3 regions of the Blautia sp. DFI.6.71 genome follow, and region 3 is predicted to be linked to each of the others. Evidence: predicted binding sites of a transcription regulator. Region 3 holds the regulator's gene; each other region holds the start of a gene.

Region 1 (7,666 bases), on a different contig from region 3:
TTGGTCCGGAAGTACTGGAGCAGATTCTGCGCGGTGGTGCAGATAAGGTCATGGAAGCCGGAGCAGTCCTTGCAGGCGGGCATACTATCAATGATAAAGAACCGAAATACGGACTCTGTGTAACTGGTTATGTGCATCCGGACAAAATGTGGAAAAATTACGGCGCAGAAGAAGGAGACATCCTTATTCTTACCAAACCGCTGGGCTGTGGAATCCTTAACACTGCCATTAAGGCAGAAATGGCGTCTCAGGAAGAAATTGAGAGAGTCCAGAAGATCATGGCGAAGCTGAACAAATATGCAGCAGAGATTGCATCTAAATACACGATCCACAGCTGCACCGACGTAACAGGATTCAGTCTTGCAGGTCACAGTCTGGAAATGGCAAAAGGCAGCCGGAAAACCCTGGTGATCCAGTCTGAGAAACTTCCGATCATTGAGGGTGTTGAAGAATATGCACAGATGGGACTGATCCCTGAAGGTGCATACAGAAATCGTGATTTCGCAGGCGATGAAGTACGAAGTGAGATTAAGGAACTCTGGATGGAGGATCTGGTATTTGATCCGCAGACATCCGGCGGACTTCTGCTTGCAGTACCGGCAGAAGAAGCCGATGCCCTTGCAGAAGAGCTTGCAGGTATGGATATCTTCGGCGGTGTTATCGGATATGTAACAGAATTGCAGGATAAAGCAGTTGTATTTGAATAAAAAAATCAGCTTTACTTTCAGACATGCTCTGCACGCCTGCGGAGATCTTTCTTGTCTTTTGCGCTCTGCCGAACTGTCTTGAATGCATTAGTTTATGGAATTGCTATAAAAATCTTCGAATATAATGGAACATAATTACAAATCTGAAGAATATTCTTGAATTGTTTGACGATTTCGGTTGTGAAACAGATATTCAGGTGATATAATGTTCTCAATAAAATACATTGCGGAGGTGTAGTTATGAATTACGAAGATGTACAGAAAGTGTCAAACGCGGCGAAAGCCAAGAGTAACCTGGTGAATACCAACTTTTTCAAGTACTTCATACGTGCAATCATGGCGGGTTTTTTTATTGATGTGGCCATGATCTACAGTAATGTAGTTGGAAACGTATTCTCCAAGACCATGCCTGAATGGGGAAAATTTGTGGGGGCATTAGTATTCTCCATTGCAGTGCTTCTGATCAGCTTCGTAGGCGGCGAACTTTTTACAGGAAACAATATGGTAATGGCGTTCGGAGCCTATGATAAACAGGTGAGCTGGAAAGAGGCAGGTAAGGTATGGGGCGTAAGCTACCTTGGAAACTTTGTCGGATGTGCAATTTTAGCATTGTTGTTTGTAGGTGCAGGAGCGTCCGGAACAGCAGATTATTTTGCAGGATTTATCGGAAACAAATTGAGTATTCCGCTCGGACAGATGTTTTTCAGAGCAGTGCTCTGTAACTTCTTCGTCTGTCTCGGTGTGCTCTGTGGTATGAAATTAAAGAGTGATGCAGGAAGATTCCTGATGATCGTTATGTGTATCTCAGGATTTGTTGTAAGTGGATTTGAGCACTGCATCGCAAACATGGGAATCTTTGTTACCGCATACTGCCTGGTACCTGGATTATCCCCTGGAGCCATGTTAAAGAGCATGGTAGTAGTAACTTTAGGAAATATGGTGGGCGGTGCCCTGTTGCTGGCATGGCCGCTCAGAAAGATGAGTGCAGATAAATAATATGTCAAAAGCTTTATACATAGCCGAAAAGCCCAGTGTGGCACAGGAATTCGCAAAAGCTTTGAAAATCAACGGACAAAGACGGGATGGCTACCTGGAATCTCAGGACAGCGTGGTGACCTGGTGTGTGGGACACCTGGTCACCATGAGCTACCCGGAAAAATATGATATCAAATATAAAAGGTGGAGTTTAGATACCCTGCCTTTTTTGCCGCGCGAATTTAAATATGAAGTGATCTCCGGAGTGCAGAAGCAGTTTGAGATTGTCAAAGGACTGCTTAACCGAGAGGATGTGGACACTATTTACGTGTGTACCGACTCCGGACGGGAGGGAGAATACATCTACCGTCTGGTGGCACAGATGGCAGGTGTTCATGGAAAAAAAGAAAAGAGGGTCTGGATCGACTCTCAGACAGAAGAAGAAATTATGAGAGGAATCAGAGAGGCAAAGGATCTGTCAGCATATGACAATCTTTCTGCTTCAGCCTATCTTCGGGCGAAAGAAGACTATCTCATGGGAATTAATTTTTCCCGTATACTGACACTGCGTTATGGAAACAGTGTGTCAAATTATTTAAATACGAAATATCAGGCCATTTCCGTAGGACGAGTTATGACCTGTGTACTTGGAATGGTAGTGCGAAGAGAACGTGAGATCCGTGCGTTTGTGAAAACTCCGTTTTACCGTGTACTCAGCAGCATTGCCCTTGAGGGAGAAAACTTTGAGGGAGAATGGAGAGCTGTGGAAGGCAGCAGATATTTCCAGACTCCTTATCTGTACAAAGAGAACGGATTTAAAGAAAAAGCCTACGCTGAAAAACTGATACAGGAGCTGTCTGTGAATCAGCCGCTGCAGTGTACAGTGGAGAAAATCGAGCGAAAAAAAGAGAACAGGAATCCGCCGCTTTTATTTAACCTGGCGGAGCTTCAGAATGTGTGCTCCAAGCTGTTCAAGATCAGTCCAGATGAGACATTAAAAATCGTACAGGAACTGTATGAGAAGAAGCTGGTTACTTATCCCAGAACAGATGCCCGTGTGTTGTCTACTGCGGCAGCAAAAGAGATTTATAAGAATATCTCCGGGCTGCGAAATTATGAACATACAGCAGAGATCGCACAGCACATTATTGAACAGGGAAATTACAAAAATCTGGCAAAGACCAGATATGTTAATGATAAGCAGATCACAGACCATTATGCAATCGTACCCACAGGCCAGGGCTTAAACGCATTGAGAAGTGTTTCTCTTACTGCGCAGCGTGTATATGAGACCATTGTCAGAAGGTTTGTATGTATTTTTTATCCTCCTGCAGTATATCAGAAGATCAGTCTTGTGACAAAAATTCAGAATGAGAGCTTCTTTTCTTCATTTAAAGTACTGCTGGATGAAGGGTACTTAAAAGTTGCCACAAATTCTTTTGCGAAGCGAAAAGCAGCAGATGCCATGAGCAGTGTGAACAGAGCCGGCGTAGCCGGCAATGAGGGAAGTGAAGAGGAAGATCCGGATACAGGAAAAAACGGCGGGAACAAAGCTGATGATTCGGCTGAGGATATGGCGTGTGATACCAGACTTCTTGCCGCATTGCAGAACCTGAAAAAAGGTGATATACTCTCTGTGGACAGCCTGAGTATCAAAGAGGGCGAGACATCGCCGCCAAAGCGTTATAATTCCGGTTCTATGATTCTTGCAATGGAGAATGCAGGTCAGCTGATCGAGGACGAAGAGCTTCGTGCCCAGATTAAAAGCTGCGGAATCGGAACCAGTGCCACCAGAGCGGAAATTCTTAAGAAACTGTGCAATATCAAATATCTGGCACTCAATAAGAAAACCCAGGTGATCACTCCAACCCTTCTTGGAGAGATGATCTTTGATGTGGTAAACTGCTCCATCAGACAGCTTCTGAACCCAGAACTGACAGCAAGCTGGGAAAAAGGACTGAATTATGTGGCAGAGGGCAGTATTACAGAACAGGAATATATGGATAAGCTGGAACATTTTGTGCGCCTTCGCACCAGACAGGTGGAGGACAGCAATATCCAGCCATATCTGAGACAGTTCTTTGATGCTGCAGCAGTGAATTATAAGGATTCATCTGAAAAAAACAGTGCGAAAACAACAGGCAGATCAACGTCCGCAGCGGGACGATCACGTACCTGCAGAAAGCCGTCTGCTTCAAAGTAGTGTGCATTTGTGACAGATAAAAGAAAACATGTCATCATAGCGAGAGAAAAGAGGAAAATATTATGTTAAAAGATTTTACAATTGCAAACCTTCTGGATCTGAACGAAACAATCGCAAAGGATTTATTTGAAGGAAAAACATATCCATGGGAAGTATTACCGGAGATCGGAGATTTCATTCTGAAACTGGGACAGACCTTAAGTGAAGAAGAATACGACCACCCGTCAGAAGATGTATGGATCGCCAAGAGTGCCAAAGTAGCACCTACAGCCTGCATCAACGGTCCGGTCATCATAGGTAAAGAAGCAGAAGTACGCCACTGTGCATTTATACGCGGAAAAGCAATTATAGGTGAGGGTGCAGTAGTAGGTAATTCTACGGAATTAAAGAATGCGGTACTTTTCAACAAGGTACAGGTTCCGCACTACAATTATGTAGGCGATGCAGTTCTCGGCTACAAATCCCATATGGGTGCAGGTTCCATCTGTTCCAATGTAAAATCTGACAAGAAACTGGTAGTTGTAAAAGACGGTGACGAGAAGATTGAAACAGGTCTGAAGAAATTCGGCGCAATGCTTGGAGATAACGTAGAAGTGGGATGCGGTTCCGTATTAAATCCCGGAACTGTGATCGGACGCTGCTGCAACATTTATCCACTTTCCTCAGTAAGAGGCTGCGTACCTGCAAATCACATTTATAAGTCAAAAACAGAAATTGCAGAAAAGAGAAGTTGAAAATATAGAAGAGGCAGGTTGTATGAAGGATATTATTTCAATCATACAGCCTGCCCTTTTATATTTTTATGTCTGTCTGAGATAGAAGATATTTGTTGTACCTGATATTACATATGAAATAAAAGTTTTCTCAGGATTACCAGAATGGTAATGTGCACCGGATAAAACCAGTAAAAAACATATTTCAGAAATCTTCCTTTTACAAATCCACGTTCACCATTGTACATATTAATGGAAAGAAAAGCAAAGCAGGCTTTCCATTCATAGTAAAGCCAGCAGCTTCCGATGATCGCCTGGGCGGTTTTATCGTTGCGGAACCAGTACATGATCAGCAGGAATACAAATCCCCGCCATCCGTAATCTGCCTTCAGAAACACAGAGACAGTCAGCAGTGCCAGCACGCAGACAAGCTGCATTTTCTGATTATCCCAGAAGTATTCCAGGGCACAGAATGCCAGGTATCCCAGAAACAGGGTGAAAAATACATTCTGTTTTTCATATCTCCAGGTGTTGGTAAACATGAAGTTCCATGGAATCTCAGAGATACATGCAAATAGAAACAGATTCAGGCCATATTTCTTACGGTTATGTGTATGTAGAAATCCTTCCACTAACAGAAAACAGAAAATTGGAAAAGCGGCCCTGCCGATATCCCGGAAAATCCGATACCAGCTGTAATCCACGCCACCGAAACTGAAAAGGGTTGCAGTTGTGGCAGGATAATTATACAGGATCATTAAGCCGGTATGGTCAATCAGCATCAGGGTGATAGCAATTAATTTTAAAGCGCTTCCGCTCAGAACCTGAAATTTTGCAGGGAGAAAGGAAGCAGGTAACTTTGTTGTCATAATAGAAATCCCTTCATTAATAGAAATTAGAACTATTTTACCACAAAAAAATCAAAGATGGTTAAAAATTTTACAATTTATGACTGGACGAATCAGCACTTTTGTGAGAAAATAACACTAGGTTGTTAGGCATACTCCTCTGAAGTCATTCAGCAGACATCGGAGTTTTATCCTGTGCAGTTCATTCAGCAGTTCTGTACAGTGGAGAGTATAACAACATGAAGTTAATCTATACTTGAAAGGAGTTTTACAATGATTTATTCACGCGAAGTAGAAGAAATGTGCCCAGTTGCACAGGGCGTTCATCATGGCGCCGCTCCAATCCCAGAAGAAGCTAAATGGGTACAGGCAAAAGAAGTCAAAGACATTTCCGGTCTTACACACGGTGTTGGCTGGTGTGCACCACAGCAGGGTGCCTGCAAGCTTACATTAAATGTTAAAGAGGGTATCATCCAGGAAGCGCTGGTTGAGACAATCGGATGTTCAGGTATGACCCATTCTGCAGCTATGGCTTCCGAGATTCTTCCGGGACTTACAGTTATGGAGGCACTGAACACTGACTTAGTTTGTGATGCGATTAATACAGCTATGAGAGAACTCTTCCTTCAGATCGTTTATGGACGTACACAGTCTGCATTCTCAGAAGAAGGACTTCCAGTAGGTGCTGGACTTGAAGACCTTGGTAAAGGACTTCGTTCTCAGGTTGGTACAATGTATGGAACTCTGAAAAAAGGACCTCGTTACCTTGAAATGGCAGAAGGTTATGTAACAGGTATTGCTCTTGATGCAGATGATGAGATCATCGGATATCAGTTCGTAAGCCTTGGAAAAATGACTGATTTCATCAAAAAAGGCGATGACCCGAATACTGCATGGGAAAAAGCAAAAGGTCAGTATGGCCGTGTTGCAGACGCTGTTAAAATTATCGACCCAAGAAAAGAATAATTTAGGAGGTAACAGGAAATGGCTTTATTTGAATCATATGAGAGACGAATTGACAAGATCAATTCTGTTTTAAACAGCTATGGCATTGCTTCTATCGAAGAAGCTGAGAAAATCACAAAAGACGCAGGTCTTAATGTATACGATCAGATCAAAGGCATTCAGCCAATCTGTTTCGAGAACGCTTGCTGGGCATACACAGTAGGTGCTGCAATCGCAATCAAAAAAGGATGCAAGAAAGCAGCAGATGCAGCAGCAGCTATCGGTGAAGGACTTCAGGCATTCTGTATTCCTGGATCCGTTGCTGATACACGTAAAGTAGGTCTTGGACATGGTAACCTTGGCAAGATGCTTCTTGAAGAAGAAACAGAGTGCTTCTGCTTCCTGGCTGGACATGAGTCCTTCGCAGCAGCTGAAGGTGCTATCGGTATCGCTGAGAAAGCTAACAAAGTTCGTCAGAAACCATTACGTGTTATCCTGAACGGTCTTGGTAAAGATGCTGCTCAGATCATCTCCCGTATCAACGGCTTTACATATGTAGAGACAGAATACGATCCATATAAGAACGAAGTTAAAGAAGTATTCAGAAAAGCATACTCCGAAGGACTTCGTGCAAAAGTTAACTGCTACGGCGCTAACAGCGTTCCGGAAGGTGTTGCTATCATGTGGAAAGAAGACGTTGACGTTTCTATCACAGGTAACTCCACAAACCCGACACGTTTCCAGCATCCGGTTGCAGGTACATACAAGAAAGAACGTCTTGAAGCAGGTAAGAAATACTTCTCAGTTGCTTCCGGTGGTGGTACAGGACGTACACTTCACCCAGACAACATGGCAGCAGGTCCAGCTTCCTACGGTATGACAGATACATTAGGACGTATGCACTCTGATGCACAGTTCGCTGGTTCTTCTTCTGTACCGGCTCACGTAGAGATGATGGGTCTCATCGGCGCTGGTAACAACCCGATGGTTGGTATGACAGTTGCAGTAGCTGTTTCCATCGAGGAAGCTGCTAAGGCTGGAAAGTTCTAATCAAACCTTTTTAATCAAAGAGTCAACAAACCTAGAAAGTACCGTAGTTCCAAGGGCTGCGGTACTTTTCTTAGTTTAGATCAAAAAATGAGAAAGTAATTTGAGACACGGTGAGAAGCCTTGAAAATGGCAAGATAGGCAAACAGGTAGGTAACAAGTAGGCAACAGAGCGAAGGAAACAAAAAGAAGAGCCGATCACAGGAAAAGAAATGCCGCAACCACAAG
Region 2 (7,666 bases), on a different contig from region 3:
GTTATATTTATGCAAGTTTAATTCCGAAATTCTTCAGTTCTTCAGCAAGTTTTGCCTTGTTTGCATCTTCCATCTCGGATAATGGCATACGAAGTGGTCCCACTTCTTTACCCATCAGATTCAGAGCTGCTTTCACCGGAATCGGGTTTACTTCACTGAACAGTGCATGAATTAACGGGATTGCCTTTAACTGGATTTCCGCTGCACCCTTTGTATCTCCTTCAAGGAATTTCATAACCATATCATGTGTTTCCTTAGGAGCTACATTAGAAAGTACGGAAATTACTCCAAGTCCGCCAAGTGAAAGGATCGGAAGTACCTGATCATCATTTCCGGAGTAGAGTTCAATGCAGCCATCAGCCATGGACATCATGGTTGCAATCTGTGAAAGATCTCCGCTTGCTGCTTTGATACCAACAATATTCTTAACATTTTTAGCCAGAGCTACTGCTGTTGCAGGCTGAATGTTACAACCTGTACGGCTCGGAACATTGTACATAATGATCGGTGTTTCCGGAACTGCCTCTGCAATAGCTGTATAATGAGCGATCAGTCCTTTCTGAGTCGCCTTGTTATAATATGGAGTGACTATAAGAAGTGCATCTGCACCGTAAGAAGCAGCCTCCTTTGACATCATAATTGCAGTTTCCGTACAGTTGGAACCTGTACCTGCGATAACCGGAACACGTTTGTTTACCTTGTCGATTGCAAACTTAATTGTCTTAAGATGCTCTCCATGCGTCATCGTTGATGATTCTCCTGTTGTTCCGCAGATAATGATCGCATCTGTACTGTTTGCAATCTGATACTCCAGAAGTTCCTCCAGTTTATCATAATTAACCTTGCCATCTTCATACATAGGGGTTACGATTGCAACACCTGCACCTTTAAAAATTGCCATTTGCCTTCCTCCTTTATTCTTCTGTAATTTCCATACAGATTACTGCCCATTCATAAACAATAATCAGGTTTTATACACCTTATACAATCTCTGTTGTCAGTGTAGTTATGCTGTCTGCATATTTACGCAGGCTGTCCGGTAACGTCCGTCCCGTAAGCAAAATATGCATACTCTCGTCCTTCATCTTCAGGATATCACCGATTGCCTCTGCAGTAGTGATCCCATAATCCGGAAGTGCAAGAATCTCATCCAGGAGCAGAAAATCGCATTCCTGCGTTGCGATCACTTTGCGCGCAAAATTCAAAGCATTGAGAATATTGGTTTTCTCCTCTGCCTTCTCCTGCTCATTCAGTTCCTCATATCCTTCATCATGCTTCTCAAAACGGAATATCTTAATATCCAGATTATCCAGTTCCTCCAGAAAATCCAGTTCCCTGCGCTCTCTTCCTTTCAGAAACTGAATAATAATGACGCTTTTACCCTGTGCGGAAGCTCTCAGACACTGACCGATCGCCAGAGTTGTCTTTCCCTTTCCCCCGCCACAGTAAACCTCTGTAAATTCTTTTTCCATAACAAACAATTCCTCTTATCGTTATTGAAATTGTACCTTCTTCTCTGTGTCATTACAGACATGATAAACAGCAGTCTGTTTTCGACTTCTGCGATGAGCTTCCGGCATATTCACGCCGGAATGCTTCGTGGAACAGCAGGCTGCCATAGTTATCTGAATACGCTTATATTACCGCAGTTTATGAAGAATTGCAAGTGTTACTGTTTACAGTAATCGTTACTGTTCACTCCGTGTTACTGTTCACTCCGTTCTCAGCAACACGCTTCGCGATGCACAGAATCTATGCTAATCGCATAAATTCGCGCGGTATGTCTCGGGTTTTCTGTGACCTTTGCTCACAAAAAACACCTCGCGGGATATCACCAGTGAACAGTAACCACTCCGTTCACAGTAACGTGTCCAAAATTCATTCCAAATTGCCTGCGGCAATGGAATTATTCCATATATTCCAGCTTGCTTACAGATACTTCATACGCAACTCTCTTCTCTGTTTCATTTTCCCCGATCCGTTTCATATATTCTCTGCTCTGGATACGTCCCCAGATCAGGACATGACCGCCAACCTCAAACGCAGATGCATAGCGGGCATTTCTGCCCCAGCAGATGCATGGTATGTAATCTGATTTTCCATACGGACGATTTACTGCCAACAGCACATCCGCAATTTCTCTTCCAAGAGGAGTTTTACGGTACACCGGAGGCTTACAGATATATCCGTCCAGAAAAATCTGATTTACCGGAACTGTTTCATCCTCTTCTTCCACAAACTTCAGTTCTCTGCTGAATACTGAAAGCACGAGACGGTTGTGCTTCTCCTCATGGCGGTTATATGAGCGGAACTGTCCATGGATTTCCACATATTCTCCGATATAATCCTGCGTTACATCCACCAGCCGTTCAGAAACCATCACCGGAATCCTGTCTTCCGAATCACTGAGCCTTTTGACCAGCAGCTCAGTCATATAGAAGCCTTCTCCAAAGACCTGATGACTGAATGTAAAGCCTGCTGCAATTTTGCCCATCATAGATACCTGATTGTTTTCAATAATTTTATCTGCCATAATGTGGTTCTCCTTCCCTGTAGAGCACCTGTGTCAGAATCCCTGCCTGCAATGCAGACCGTAAATCGTCTCTGCTTTTTCAGCGATCCCGCATATGCTCCTCTGTACCTTGTATTGTTCTTTATAAGGTTATGTACAGGCATTCTCATTTAGAACCAGAATCTGCAAAAATAAAAAAAATTATTTTAACACCTTGTAATCTGGCGAAAATGTGGTAAACTGAAAATTCGGGTAACTTATTGAAGAAAAAAACACATAATAATAGGAACAAATTCATCTGCAAGATTATATCGTGCTTGAAAAATGCTTTTGCAGCAAAATAATCCTGCTGATAACACATGAATATTAACAATTCCGGTAACTGTTCAGCCAGTGTGCCGAACAGTTACCCATTCAAAGCTTAAAGAGGAAAGGAAAATCATTTTATGAGAACAAAACGTGAAGATGTCCGTAACGTAGCCATTATCGCCCACGTTGACCATGGTAAAACAACTCTGGTTGACCAGCTTCTGAAACAGAGCGGTGTATTCCGCGAAAATCAGGAAGTTCAGGAACGTGTCATGGACTCCAATGATATTGAGCGTGAGCGTGGTATCACTATTTTATCCAAGAATACAGCTATTCATTACAAAAATACAAAAATCAACATCATTGACACACCAGGACATGCTGATTTCGGCGGCGAGGTAGAACGTGTACTTAAGATGGTAGACGGTGTTATTCTTCTCGTTGATGCTTTCGAAGGTGCTATGCCTCAGACAAAATTCGTTCTTAAGAAAGCACTGGAACTTGACCTTCATGTAATCGTATGTATCAACAAGATCGACCGTCCGGAAGCCCGTCCGGATGAAGTTGTAGATGAGGTTCTGGAACTTCTTATGGATCTTGGTGCTTCTGATGAACAGCTTGACTGTCCGTTCCTGTATGCTTCTGCCAAAGCAGGACATGCTGTGATCGACTTAAACGACACTCCTAAGGATATGGCTCCGTTATTTGAAGCAATTCTGAAATATATCCCGGCTCCGGAAGGAGATCCGGAGGCAGATACTCAGGTTCTGATCAGCACGATTGATTACAATGAATACGTTGGACGTATCGGTGTTGGTAAAGTTGAAAACGGTACAATCGCTGTTAACCAGGAACTGACTCTGTTAAACCATCATGATCTGGACAAACGTAAGAAAGTTAAGATCAGCAAGCTCTACGAGTTTGACGGTCTGAATAAGGTTGAAGTAAAGGAAGCTACTATTGGTTCCATCGTTGCTATTTCCGGTATCGCAGACATCCATATCGGTGATACTCTCTGCGGCGGAGAAAACCCGGAGGCAATTCCTTTCCAGAAGATTTCCGAGCCTACCATTGCCATGAACTTCATCGTAAATGACAGTCCGCTGGCAGGCCAGGAAGGTAAATACATCACATCCCGTCATCTTCGTGACCGTCTCTACCGTGAGCTGAATACAGATGTCAGCCTTCGTGTAGAAGATACTGAAACAACAGAAGCCTTTAAGGTTTCCGGACGTGGAGAACTTCATCTGTCTGTCCTGATCGAGAACATGAGACGTGAAGGTTATGAATTCGCAGTAAGTAAACCGGAGGTTCTGTACAAAACAGACGAGCGCGGAAAGAAACTTGAACCTATGGAAATCGCTTATGTAGATGTTCCGGAAGAATTTTCCGGTACTGTGATCCAGAAGCTGAGCGAACGTAAAGGTGAGCTGCAGGGTATGAGTACTGCCAGTGACGGTACTGTCCGTCTGGAATTCCACATTCCTTCCCGTGGACTGATCGGATTCCGCGGTGAGTTCCTTACTTCCACCAAGGGTACCGGCATCATCAATACCATGTTTGACGGATATGCTCCTTACAAGGGAGATTTCCAGTACAGAAAACAGGGATCTCTGATCGCTTTCGAGGCTGGCGAAGCTGTTACTTATGGTCTGTTCGCAGCCCAGGAGCGTGGTACTCTGTTTATCGGACCTGGTGCAAAGGTTTACAGCGGTATGGTTATCGGACAGAATGGTAAAGCCGAAGATATCGAGCTGAACGTATGCAAGACAAAACATCTGACTAACACACGTTCTTCTTCCGCTGATGATGCACTGAAATTAACTCCACCAAGAGTTCTCAGTCTGGAACAGGCCATCGATTTCATCGACCAGGATGAACTCCTTGAGGTTACACCGGAATCTCTCCGTATCCGTAAGAGACTGCTGGATTCCAGAGAACGTAAGAGAGCCGCTTTCAGAAAAGCCTGAAACAAATAGAAATTTAAGAAAAATTAAGCCTCGCAGATTTTGCGGGGCTTAATTTTTCTTAATCATTACTGTTCACTCCGTTCACAGTAACTCTTAATCTCCTGCAAACATATGGAAAAACATAAATCCTTCTACAAATTATATTGTTATATTTTCACGAAATTCCAAGTTAGTATTTGTTAACTTTTTCATATGCTTTGTAATTGATAAATAATTAACAAAGTCATATAATAGCATCATCGAGGTTGTTAATTTATTAACGTTATTTTTTTAACTTTCTCTCAGTTGCCAACAGAACATATATTGTTAAATTTTTCTCATATATTCTGACAATTGATATTTTATTCACATTATTTACGTGATTATGCACAATTTTCACCATAATATTTCGTTATGCTCATATTAATGTTACTGTTGACCAAATAATCAGTTTATTTATATAATAAAAACATAACAGGTCACGGTAAATACTTTTAACGAAAACACAAACAGGAGGATTCCCAAATGGCAAAAAAAGAGAACACTATCCCAACCATCATCGACACCCCTGAAGCTCTTACTGCAAAGATTGCAGCCATGAAAGAGGCACAGAAGATTTTCGCAACATTTACCCAGGAGCAGGTAGATAAGATTTTTAAAGCTGCCGCTACTGCTGCTGACAAAGCACGTATCCCGCTTGCTAAAGATGCTGTTGAAGAAACAGGAATGGGTATTGTAGAAGATAAGGTTATCAAGAACCATTACGCAGCCGAATATGTATACAACGCATATAAGAATACCAGAACCTGCGGTGTGATTGAAGAAGATACTGCTTACGGTATTAAGAAAATAGCTGAGCCGATCGGTCTGATTGCTGCTGTTATTCCTACAACCAACCCAACATCTACTGCAATTTTCAAAACTCTGATTGCACTGAAAACACGTAATGCAATCATCATCAGTCCGCATCCCCGCGCAAAGAAATGTACCATTGAGGCAGCAAAGGTTGTTCTGGAGGCAGCTGTAGAAGCCGGTGCACCGGAGGGAATCATCGGATGGATCGATGTTCCAAGTCTTGATCTGACAAATCAGGTTATGCGTGAAGCAGACATCATCCTTGCTACAGGTGGTCCCGGAATGGTTAAGGCTGCCTATTCTTCCGGAAAACCTGCTTTAGGTGTAGGTCCCGGAAATACTCCTGTTATCATTGATGACAGTGCAGATATCCGTCTGGCAGTTAACTCCATCATCCATTCCAAGACCTTTGACAATGGTATGATCTGTGCTTCCGAACAGTCTGTAACTGTTCTTGAGAGCATTTATAAGAAAGTAAAAGAAGAATTCCTTTACAGAGGATGTTACTTCCTGAAACCGGATGAATTAGAGAAAGTAAGAAAAACTATCCTTATCAATGGCGCATTGAATGCAAAGATCGTAGGACAGAAGGCTGCCACTATCGCTGAGATGGCCGGTGTTGCAGTTCCTCCTGAAACAAAGATTCTGATCGGTGAGGTTGAATCTGTAGACATCAGCGAAGAATTCGCACATGAGAAGCTTTCCCCTGTACTTGCCATGTACAAGGCCAAAACTTTTGACGAAGCGATTGCCAAAGCTGAACAGCTTGTAGCTGACGGCGGTTATGGACATACCTCCGCTCTCTACATTGACACAAGAGAAAAGGAAAAAATGGAAAAACACGCAGCAGCTATGAAGACCTGCCGTATCCTCATCAATACTCCATCTTCTCAGGGCGGTATCGGCGACCTTTACAACTTCAAACTTGTTCCGTCCCTGACTTTGGGCTGCGGTTCCTGGGGTGGCAACTCCGTATCTGAGAACGTAGGTGTAAAACATCTCATTAACATCAAGACCGTTGCTGAAAGGAGAGAAAATATGCTCTGGATTAGAACACCGGAAAAAGTTTATTTCAAAAAAGGCTGCCTGCCGGTTGCTCTGGATGAACTTGGCACTGTTATGCACAAGAAACGCTGCTTTATCGTAACAGACTCTTTCCTTTATAAGAATGGATATACTAAAAAGATCGAAGATAAATTAGATCAGATGGGAATCGTACATACCTGCTTCTACGATGTAGAGCCAGATCCATCTCTCGCTTCTGCAAGAGCCGGTGCTGCTGCAATGAGAATGTTCGAGCCTGACTGCATTATCGCAATGGGCGGTGGTTCCGCAATGGATGCCGGCAAGATCATGTGGGTTCTCTATGAAAATCCGGACGCCAACTTTGATGATATGGCTATGGACTTTATGGATATCCGTAAGAGAATCTTCACATTCCCGCATATGGGTAAGAAAGCTTACTTTATAGCTGTTCCAACATCTTCCGGTACAGGTTCCGAGGTAACACCTTTTGCTATCATTACTGATAAGACTACAGGTATCAAATGGCCTCTGGCTGATTATGAATTAATGCCTGACATGGCTATTGTTGATACAGATAATATGATGAGCGCACCTAAGGGACTGACCTGTGCTTCCGGTATCGACGTTATGACTCATGCACTTGAAGCCTATGCTTCCATGATGGCATCTGATTATACAGATGGTCTTGCATTAAATGCAATCAAACTGGTATTTAACTATCTGCCACGTGCATACAAAGATGGTTCTGATGTAGAAGCAAGACAGCATATGGCAAATGCTTCCTGCATGGCTGGTATGGCTTTCGCAAATGCTTTCCTTGGCGTAAACCACTCTCTTGCTCATAAGCTGGGAGCTTTCCATCACCTTCCACATGGTATTGCAAATGCTCTGGTTCTGCTTCATGTTCTGCGCTATAATGCAGCCGAAGTTCCAGCTAAGATGGGTACCTTCCCACAGTATCAGTATCCGCACACACTTGCACGTTACGCTGAGATTGGCCGTTCTGTAGGTCTGA
Region 3 (7,666 bases):
TATGTACAGTTTTTTTCTGCAGAACCGCTTCGTCTGAAAGTTTCCTTGCCTCCTCATATTCGCACACTGCAGGACGGATCTCATAACGGACAAGTTCCGGAAAATATTCATCAAAAACAATTCCAAGGATCAGGATTGGTTTTGTAATCCCGGCTTCTCGCAGATGAATCGCTTCTTCCGCAGTTGCAGCCGCAAATCCCCAGATATAATCATAATCCTCAATGAGATGTGCAACCGGCACCGCGCCATGTCCATAAGCGTCAGCCTTTATGACTGCGATCATCTTTGTCTCTTCTGCAATATTTTTTCTCATTTCCCGGAAATTATGTTCTACTGCATCCAGTGAAATGACTGCTTTTACTCTGCTATCTTTCTTCATAATAATTTTCCTCTGTTATTTTTTCATGTTAATATCTGCAAATTGTTTCACAGATTTACTGCCTCAAAATGAATATCCTATCTTAGTATTTCCGGCAGAAAACAGATGATATCTCCTGCGGTCATCCCTCGCTGCCCTACTGTTTCAGCAGCCAGATCACCTGCCAGCCCATGCACATATACACCAAGTGCAGCCAGCATAACAGGAGAAAATTTCTTTTCTGCTGCCAGATACATACACTGTATACCGGCAAGCACACCGCTTAACACATCTCCACTTCCCGCTGTAGCCATTCCTGCATTACCCGAAATGTTCAAATACATATCTCCAAAAGCATCTGCCACCACAGTACAGGCATCCTTCAGAACGCAAACCGCTCCAGACTCCTTTGCATAATCAGCTGCGGTCTGTGCCAGACAATCCTGGATCTTACCGATTTCTTTTCCGCACAGACGACTCATCTCACCAATATGAGGTGTCAGGATCACATGTTCCCCGATAAAACGCTTCCAGTTGTCATGGACTGACAGAAGATTCAGGCCATCTGCATCCAGAATTACTGTTTTTTTACACTCAGCTGCCTTCGCCAGAAACCACTGAGCTCTTTCCCTGCTCTGCGCTCCGGTTCCAAGACCTGGTCCTATCACAAGCACATCACACCAGTCAAGCATTGCCTGGTTTTTTTTCTCATCAAAATCACAGGTGATCATGGCTTCCGGCAACAGTGTCTGCAACGGAATCCTGTTGGCCTCCACGGTCTGAATTCTCACCATTCCCGCAGAGCTTTTCAGAGCAGCTGCTGCACTCAGATATGCAGCTCCGCACATTCCTTCGCTGCCAGCTATAAGAAGAACCTTACCGAAGGTTCCTTTATTTCCATAGGGAACTCTCTCCGGAAGCATTTTCAAATCTTCACGTTCCAGATGATGCATACAGATTTTCTTTCCGGGTATGGAATAGATTCCGATATCCGTAACAACGATCTCACCGCCATACATGCGTCCGGGATAAAAACACAGCCCTCTTTTGCGAAAAGCAAAGGTAACCGTAAGATCTGCCCGGAATGCAATTCCCTTCTCAAATCCGGTGTCTGAGTCAATCCCGGATGGAATATCCACAGCTACTTTATACGCAGATGCCCGGTTCATTGTACTGATAAGCTCTGCATATTTTCCCTCTACAGGTCTGCTCAGTCCAACCCCAAAGATGGCATCTACTATAGTAGTATATTCATCCGGATCCAGGTTATGCACCCGGGGCACCTGATAATATTCTGCTGTTTTAAGCTGTCCGGCAGTTTCAGCAGTCATTTTCTCTTCCTTACCCGCAATATAATACCAGGTTCTGACTCCTCTCAACTGAAGCAGTCTGGCAATCGCCAATCCGTCTCCGCCATTGTTGCCGGTTCCGCAGACCACAAGGATTTTCTCTTTTTCTTTATTCTTTAATCTCTGTACAATCTCCTCAACCGTCTTTAATGCCGCCCTCTCCATAAGTACCGGAGACGATATCCCGGCTTTCTGAATCGTATTATGGTCCAGTTCTTTCATCTCAACAGCAGTTACAATCTCTCTCATCTGTTCACCTCCTGTTTACAATAACACATTTACATACAAGACAAAAGCTGTGATCAGATGACCACAGCCTTGTGTTTCACAGTTATCCCTTACATTCCTTCATGTTCCTTTCTGTACTCACTCAGGTTATAGGACAAAGTCATAAGACTCTCTGAAAGATGTACGTTCTCTACCATTACATCCTCCGGGGCATCCAGATCAATATGTGCAAAATTCCAGATTGCCTTAATTCCATTATCAATTAAAATCTTTGCCATCTCTTTGGCTTTGTTTTTAGGAAGAGTCAGGATTGCAATCTCAACCTCATTCTCCTTCAGAAACAAAGGAAGATCGCTCAACATCTGAATCTCAATTCCACGAACTGCAATCCCCTCAAGTACAGGATTGACGTCAAAAATACCAACCAGCTTAAATCCGCGCTTTTCAAAATCCACATAATTGGCCAATGCCTGTCCCAGATTACCGGCACCCAGAATAATCATCGGATGTACAGTATCCAGCCCAAGGATTTTACCGATTTCTGTATACAAATAGCGTACATTATAGCCGTAACCCTGCTGACCAAAACCACCGAAATTATTTAAGTCCTGACGAATCTGGGAAGCCGTCACATGCATCTTCTTGCTAAGATCATTTGAAGATATACGCTCTACATTCTCCTCCATCAATTCACCGAGGTAGCGGTAGTACCGCGGCAGACGCTTGATTACCGCTTTCGAAATTTCCTTAGCTTCCACAAATTTTCCCTCCTTAGCTTATCTATGTCAATTATACCCAGATGTTATTTTATTGTCAAATTAAATTTGTACTTTTTGACCAAATATTTCTGTATTTTTTTATCAATTTCATTCTGAAAAATTCCCCGGAATATCATATTTTCTTCCATACATCTATCCGATGCCTTCTTTTCCCTGGACAAAATCTCTTAAAATGCTTTCAAAAACAGGCATTTTCGATTATAATAGTACGCGGACAAATTACAAACGGAGGAATTCCTATGATTTTATCATGTCAGAATATCTGTAAATCCTTTGGCGAAAAAATCATTCTCAAGGATGCCAGTTTCCATATAGAAGACCGCGAAAAGGCAGCTCTCATCGGCAATAACGGTGCAGGCAAGACGACTCTGCTGCGAATCATTATGCATGAGCTCTCCCCGGATTCAGGAAACGTGGTACTTGCCAAAGATAAAAATATCGGCTACCTTGCCCAGTATCAGGACATTCATGGCCATCATACCATTTACGAAGAACTGATTTCCACCAAACAGCACATTATTGATATGGAGAACCGTCTGCGCTCTCTGGAACAGGAAATGAAAACCACCACCGGAGATGCTCTGGACAGCCTGATGAATACTTACACAAGACTGAGTCACCAGTTTGAACTGGAAAATGGTTACGCTTACAAAAGTGAGATCATGGGTGTATTAAAAGGTCTTGGTTTCACAGAAGAAGATTTCGAACGCCAGATAGAAACTCTTTCAGGCGGCCAGAAAACCCGCGTAGCTCTGGGTAAACTGCTTCTTGCCAGCCCTGACATTCTTCTTCTGGATGAGCCTACCAACCATCTGGATATGGAGAGTATTTCCTGGCTGGAAACCTATCTTCTGAATTACCCGGGTGCTGTATTTATCGTATCCCACGACCGTTACTTTCTTGACAAAGTCGTAACAAAAGTTGTGGAAATCGAAGCAGGAAATATGCGTATGTACAGTGGCAACTATTCTGCCTATGCCCTGAAAAAAGCCCAGTTGCGTGACGCCCAGTACAAAGCCTACCTGAACCAGCAGCGGGATATCAAACATCAGGAAGCAGTCATTGCCAAGCTGAAATCCTTTAACCGCGAGAAATCCATCAAACGTGCGGAAAGCCGCGAGAAAATGCTGGATAAAGTCCAGCGCATTGATAAACCACAGGAGATTCAGAATCAGATGCGCATTTCCCTGGAACCAAGATTTGTCAGCGGAAATGATGTCCTTACTGTGGAAAGTCTTTCCAAATCTTTTCCCGGACAGACACTTTTCAGTGACATCTCCTTTGAGATCAAACGTGGAGAACGTGTAGCCCTGATTGGCAATAACGGCACAGGCAAAACCACCATGTTAAAGATCATCAATGGGCTGATCGATGCAGACAGCGGCAGATTTACTCTTGGTTCCAAGGTACAGATTGGCTACTATGACCAGGAACACCATGTTCTTCATATGGAGAAAACTATTTTTGAGGAAATCTCAGATGCTTATCCCACACTTACGGAAACAGAAATTCGAAATATGCTGGCAGCATTCCTTTTCACAGGGGATGACGTATTCAAACTGATCTCCGCTCTGTCCGGCGGAGAAAGAGGTCGTGTTTCCCTCGCCAAGCTGATGCTGTCCGAAGCAAACTTTCTGATCCTCGATGAGCCCACCAACCATCTGGATATCGCTTCAAAAGAGATTCTTGAAGAGGCATTGAACAGTTACACAGGAACAGTATTCTATGTTTCCCACGACCGTTACTTCATCAACCAGACAGCTACCCGGATCCTGGATCTGACCAATCAGGCAATTGTAAATTATATCGGAGATTACGACTATTATCTGGAGAAAAAAGAAGAGCTGACGGAAAAATATGCTCCGGCTGCCGCTCAGGCTGTGACAGAAGCAAAGCAGGCTTCTGATAACAAGCTTTCCTGGCAGCAGCAGAAAGAAGAACAGGCCCGCCAGCGAAAACGAGAGAACGAACTAAAAAAAGTAGAAGCCCGCATTGAAGAACTTGAAACCAGAGATAAAGAGATCGACGAAACCATGATTCTCCCGGATATCTGCACAAATGTGGCAGAATGTGCGAAACTCAGCAAAGAGAAAGCCACCATTACCGAAGAATTAGAAGGATTATATGAAAAATGGGAAGAACTTGCATAATGCAGGTTCTTCCCATTTTCGCAGTTTATAACTTTTTACAGGTTTCTCCGCTGCAGTGTGATCCTGCCCGGAGAACTTTATAATGTTATAGAAACATTACCGGATAATTTCTGACATTATAAAATTTCATCCAGTCTCTCTCTGATGGCAAGGATGAAATCTTTACTGTTCAGTACTGTCACATCCTCAAGAGAAGTGATCAGCGCAAGGTCTTTTGTCATCTTACCGCTTTCAATCGTCTCCAGAGTCGCCTTCTCCAGTTTATCAGCAAATTCCATCAATTCTTTATTGTCGTCCAGCTCACCTCTTTTTCTCAGAGCTCCGGTCCATGCAAAAATAGTTGCTACAGAGTTAGTAGATGTCTCCTCACCTTTCAGATAGCGATAATAATGTCTCTGTACAGTTCCATGAGCAGCTTCATATTCGTAATATCCCTGTGGAGATACCAGTACAGATGTCATCATAGCCAGAGAACCAAATGCTGAAGAAACCATATCGCTCATAACATCTCCATCATAGTTCTTGCAGGCCCAGATAAATCCGCCTTCAGCCTTCATGACACGAGCTACGATATCATCGATCAGGCTGTAGAAATATTCAATGCCTGCTGCCTCGAATTTCTCCTTAAACTCATCTTCATAAATAGTTGCAAAGATTTCCTTAAAACGTCCGTCATAAATCTTGGAGATCGTATCCTTGCCGCCAAGCCACAGGTTCTGTTTTGTATCCAGTGCATAATTAAAACAGCATCTTGCAAAACTTGTGATAGAATCATCCAGATTGTGCATACCCTGAAGCACACCCGGTCCCTCATAATGATGGATCAGCTCTTTTCTCTGCTGTCCGTCTGCACCTTCAAATACCAGATAAGCATCTCCGGGGCCGTCAATATACATCTCTGTGTTCTTATACACATCACCATAGGCATGACGTGCGATGGTGATCGGTTTCTTCCAGTTCTTAACACATGGTTCAATACCCTTCACTACGATTGGGGCACGAAAAACAGTTCCGTCGAGAATTGCACGAATCGTTCCGTTAGGACTCTTGTACATTTTCTTTAAGGTATACTCTTCCATTCTTGCCTTATTAGGAGTGATAGTGGCACATTTCACTGCAACGCCGTACTTCTTTGTAGCCTCTGCTGCATCAACAGTTACCTGATCATCCGTTTCATTTCTGTATTCCAGACCAAGGTCATAATACTCAGTGTTCAAATCAATATACGGAAGAAGAAGCTCATCTTTGATTATTTTCCAGAGAATTCTGGTCATCTCATCTCCATCCATCTCCACAAGTGGTGTCTGCATCTGAATTTTTTTCATGTTAATCCTCCTCTTTGGCTCTCATCCAGTTAACTATCATGATAGCCGAAAACAGACCGTTCGTCAATGCTTTTATACATTAAAGCAATATTTTGCCAAATAAAATGATTACTGATCACAGTTCCATAAAGCGTTCCAGATCCAGTTCTCCCCATCCCTGCTGATTCTTTGGCAATCCCATATCCCTGGCACTTTCTTTCAATTTCATCTTGATCTGAACATTAGTCAGCTCCGGATTCTTCTCAAGCATCAATGCTGCTGCCCCTGCAACCAGAGGTGTAGACATAGAAGTACCACTCTTCACTCCATATCCGTTATCTGCCCCCGGTGCACAGGCAAGAACATGATTCCCAGGTGCAACCAGATCCGGTTTACAAACACACTCAAATGTAGGTCCCCTGCCGGATATGGCAGTCCGTCCTGTAAGCAGATCGCTGGAGCCTACTGTGATAATCTTCCGGCTGCTTCCCGGTGCTGTCACACTTCCTGCCTTCGGTCCCTGATTTCCTGCCGCAGCAACTACCACCAGACCTGCATCCCAAAGTTGTTCCACACCCGCAATCAGAACTCTGTGATCTTCTGCTCTCCTGCAGGTTGTTCCCACCGAGATATTCACTACACGTATCCCATAATATCTCTTATTCTCCAGAATCCAGCGAAAAGCCTGTAAAACATCTTCTTTCCTGCCATTTCCCGTTCTGTCGAGCACCTTCAGAACTATCAGGCTACACCCGGGGGCAATTCCTCTGATCCGTCCTTTCGAAGCCCTTCCGTCACCGCCAATGATCCCACATACATGGGTTCCATGAGAATTATCATCATAAGGTCTGATACGATGTCCGATGAAATCTTGAAACGCAAGTATTCTCCCTGTAAAATCTATATGAGGAAAAATCCCGGTATCCAGAACACACACACCCACGTGCTTTCCTGTATATCCGGAATCATCTGAATTCTTCATAAAAAATCCTCCGAATCATCTGGATAATGAAATCTTACCGCAACTGTTCATCAGGTCGCTGCAAAGACAATGAACATCTGCGTCTTACTTTAAATTATTCGGAAGATTATATTTTCGTGTCCGACAGTTTCTCCTGTCATATCTCCGTTTTTCTGTAAATAAAATGTATAAAGCTTCCATGATATGCAGATACTTCTGATATGCAAAACAACAGGCATATACAGAATCTGTTACAGAAATCCCGAAAAATATCCTTATAGCAATTTCATAAAATAACTGTAACCATCTGCATAATATTAAGGAGACAAATTATGACTGCATTATTATTGATACTGGTATTTTTACTCTTTCAGACCTTCGTCCTGCTCTGCTGTGTAGCTGCCGGAAATGACGCTGCCTCCCAGGAAATCTCCGATCAGGAACAAATGGAATTTATCCGGGAATGGAAAAAGATACATTGCAGCAGCCCTCAAAAATAAAGGGCTGCTGCAATGTGCTGATAAACCTTCTACATCA

The links. The regulator Rex, encoded in region 3, represses fermentation and respiration genes when NADH is low (regulators of the CRP and FNR family bind a similar motif). The targets are predictions, from matches to a motif close to ATTGTTAANTANTTAACAAT.
Region 1: a site for Rex is predicted at 5,525-5,544, ahead of LJE12_RS11425 (iron-sulfur cluster assembly scaffold protein). Genes of this name have one in related genera too.
Region 2: a site for Rex is predicted at 5,036-5,055, ahead of adhE (bifunctional acetaldehyde-CoA/alcohol dehydrogenase). Genes of this name have one in related genera too.

Annotation. Positions count from the first base shown of each region.
Region 1 covers NZ_JAJDMJ010000024.1:46,788-54,453, forward strand. Annotated here, with positions in the region: gene selD (selenide, water dikinase SelD) at 1-707, shown strand, start outside; gene LJE12_RS11405 (formate/nitrite transporter family protein) at 948-1,703, shown strand; gene LJE12_RS11410 (DNA topoisomerase) at 1,705-3,885, shown strand; gene LJE12_RS11415 (UDP-N-acetylglucosamine pyrophosphorylase) at 3,948-4,619, shown strand; gene LJE12_RS11420 (TraX family protein) at 4,727-5,467, opposite strand; gene LJE12_RS11425 (iron-sulfur cluster assembly scaffold protein) at 5,720-6,412, shown strand; gene LJE12_RS11430 (GGGtGRT protein) at 6,431-7,441, shown strand.
Region 2 covers NZ_JAJDMJ010000012.1:47,050-54,715, forward strand. Annotated here, with positions in the region: gene dapA (4-hydroxy-tetrahydrodipicolinate synthase) at 8-901, opposite strand; gene LJE12_RS07490 (cob(I)yrinic acid a,c-diamide adenosyltransferase) at 981-1,472, opposite strand; gene LJE12_RS07495 (single-stranded DNA-binding protein) at 1,907-2,533, opposite strand; gene typA (translational GTPase TypA) at 2,959-4,791, shown strand; gene adhE (bifunctional acetaldehyde-CoA/alcohol dehydrogenase) at 5,296-7,666, shown strand, end outside.
Region 3 covers NZ_JAJDMJ010000015.1:3,574-11,239, reverse strand. Annotated here, with positions in the region: gene alr (alanine racemase) at 1-379, opposite strand, end outside; gene LJE12_RS08385 (NAD(P)H-hydrate dehydratase) at 457-1,956, opposite strand; gene LJE12_RS08380 (redox-sensing transcriptional repressor Rex) at 2,046-2,693, opposite strand; gene LJE12_RS08375 (ABC-F family ATP-binding cassette domain-containing protein) at 2,954-4,864, shown strand; gene LJE12_RS08370 (NADP-dependent isocitrate dehydrogenase) at 4,981-6,189, opposite strand; gene LJE12_RS08365 (S8 family peptidase) at 6,305-7,150, opposite strand; gene LJE12_RS08360 (class I SAM-dependent methyltransferase) at 7,659-7,666, opposite strand, start outside.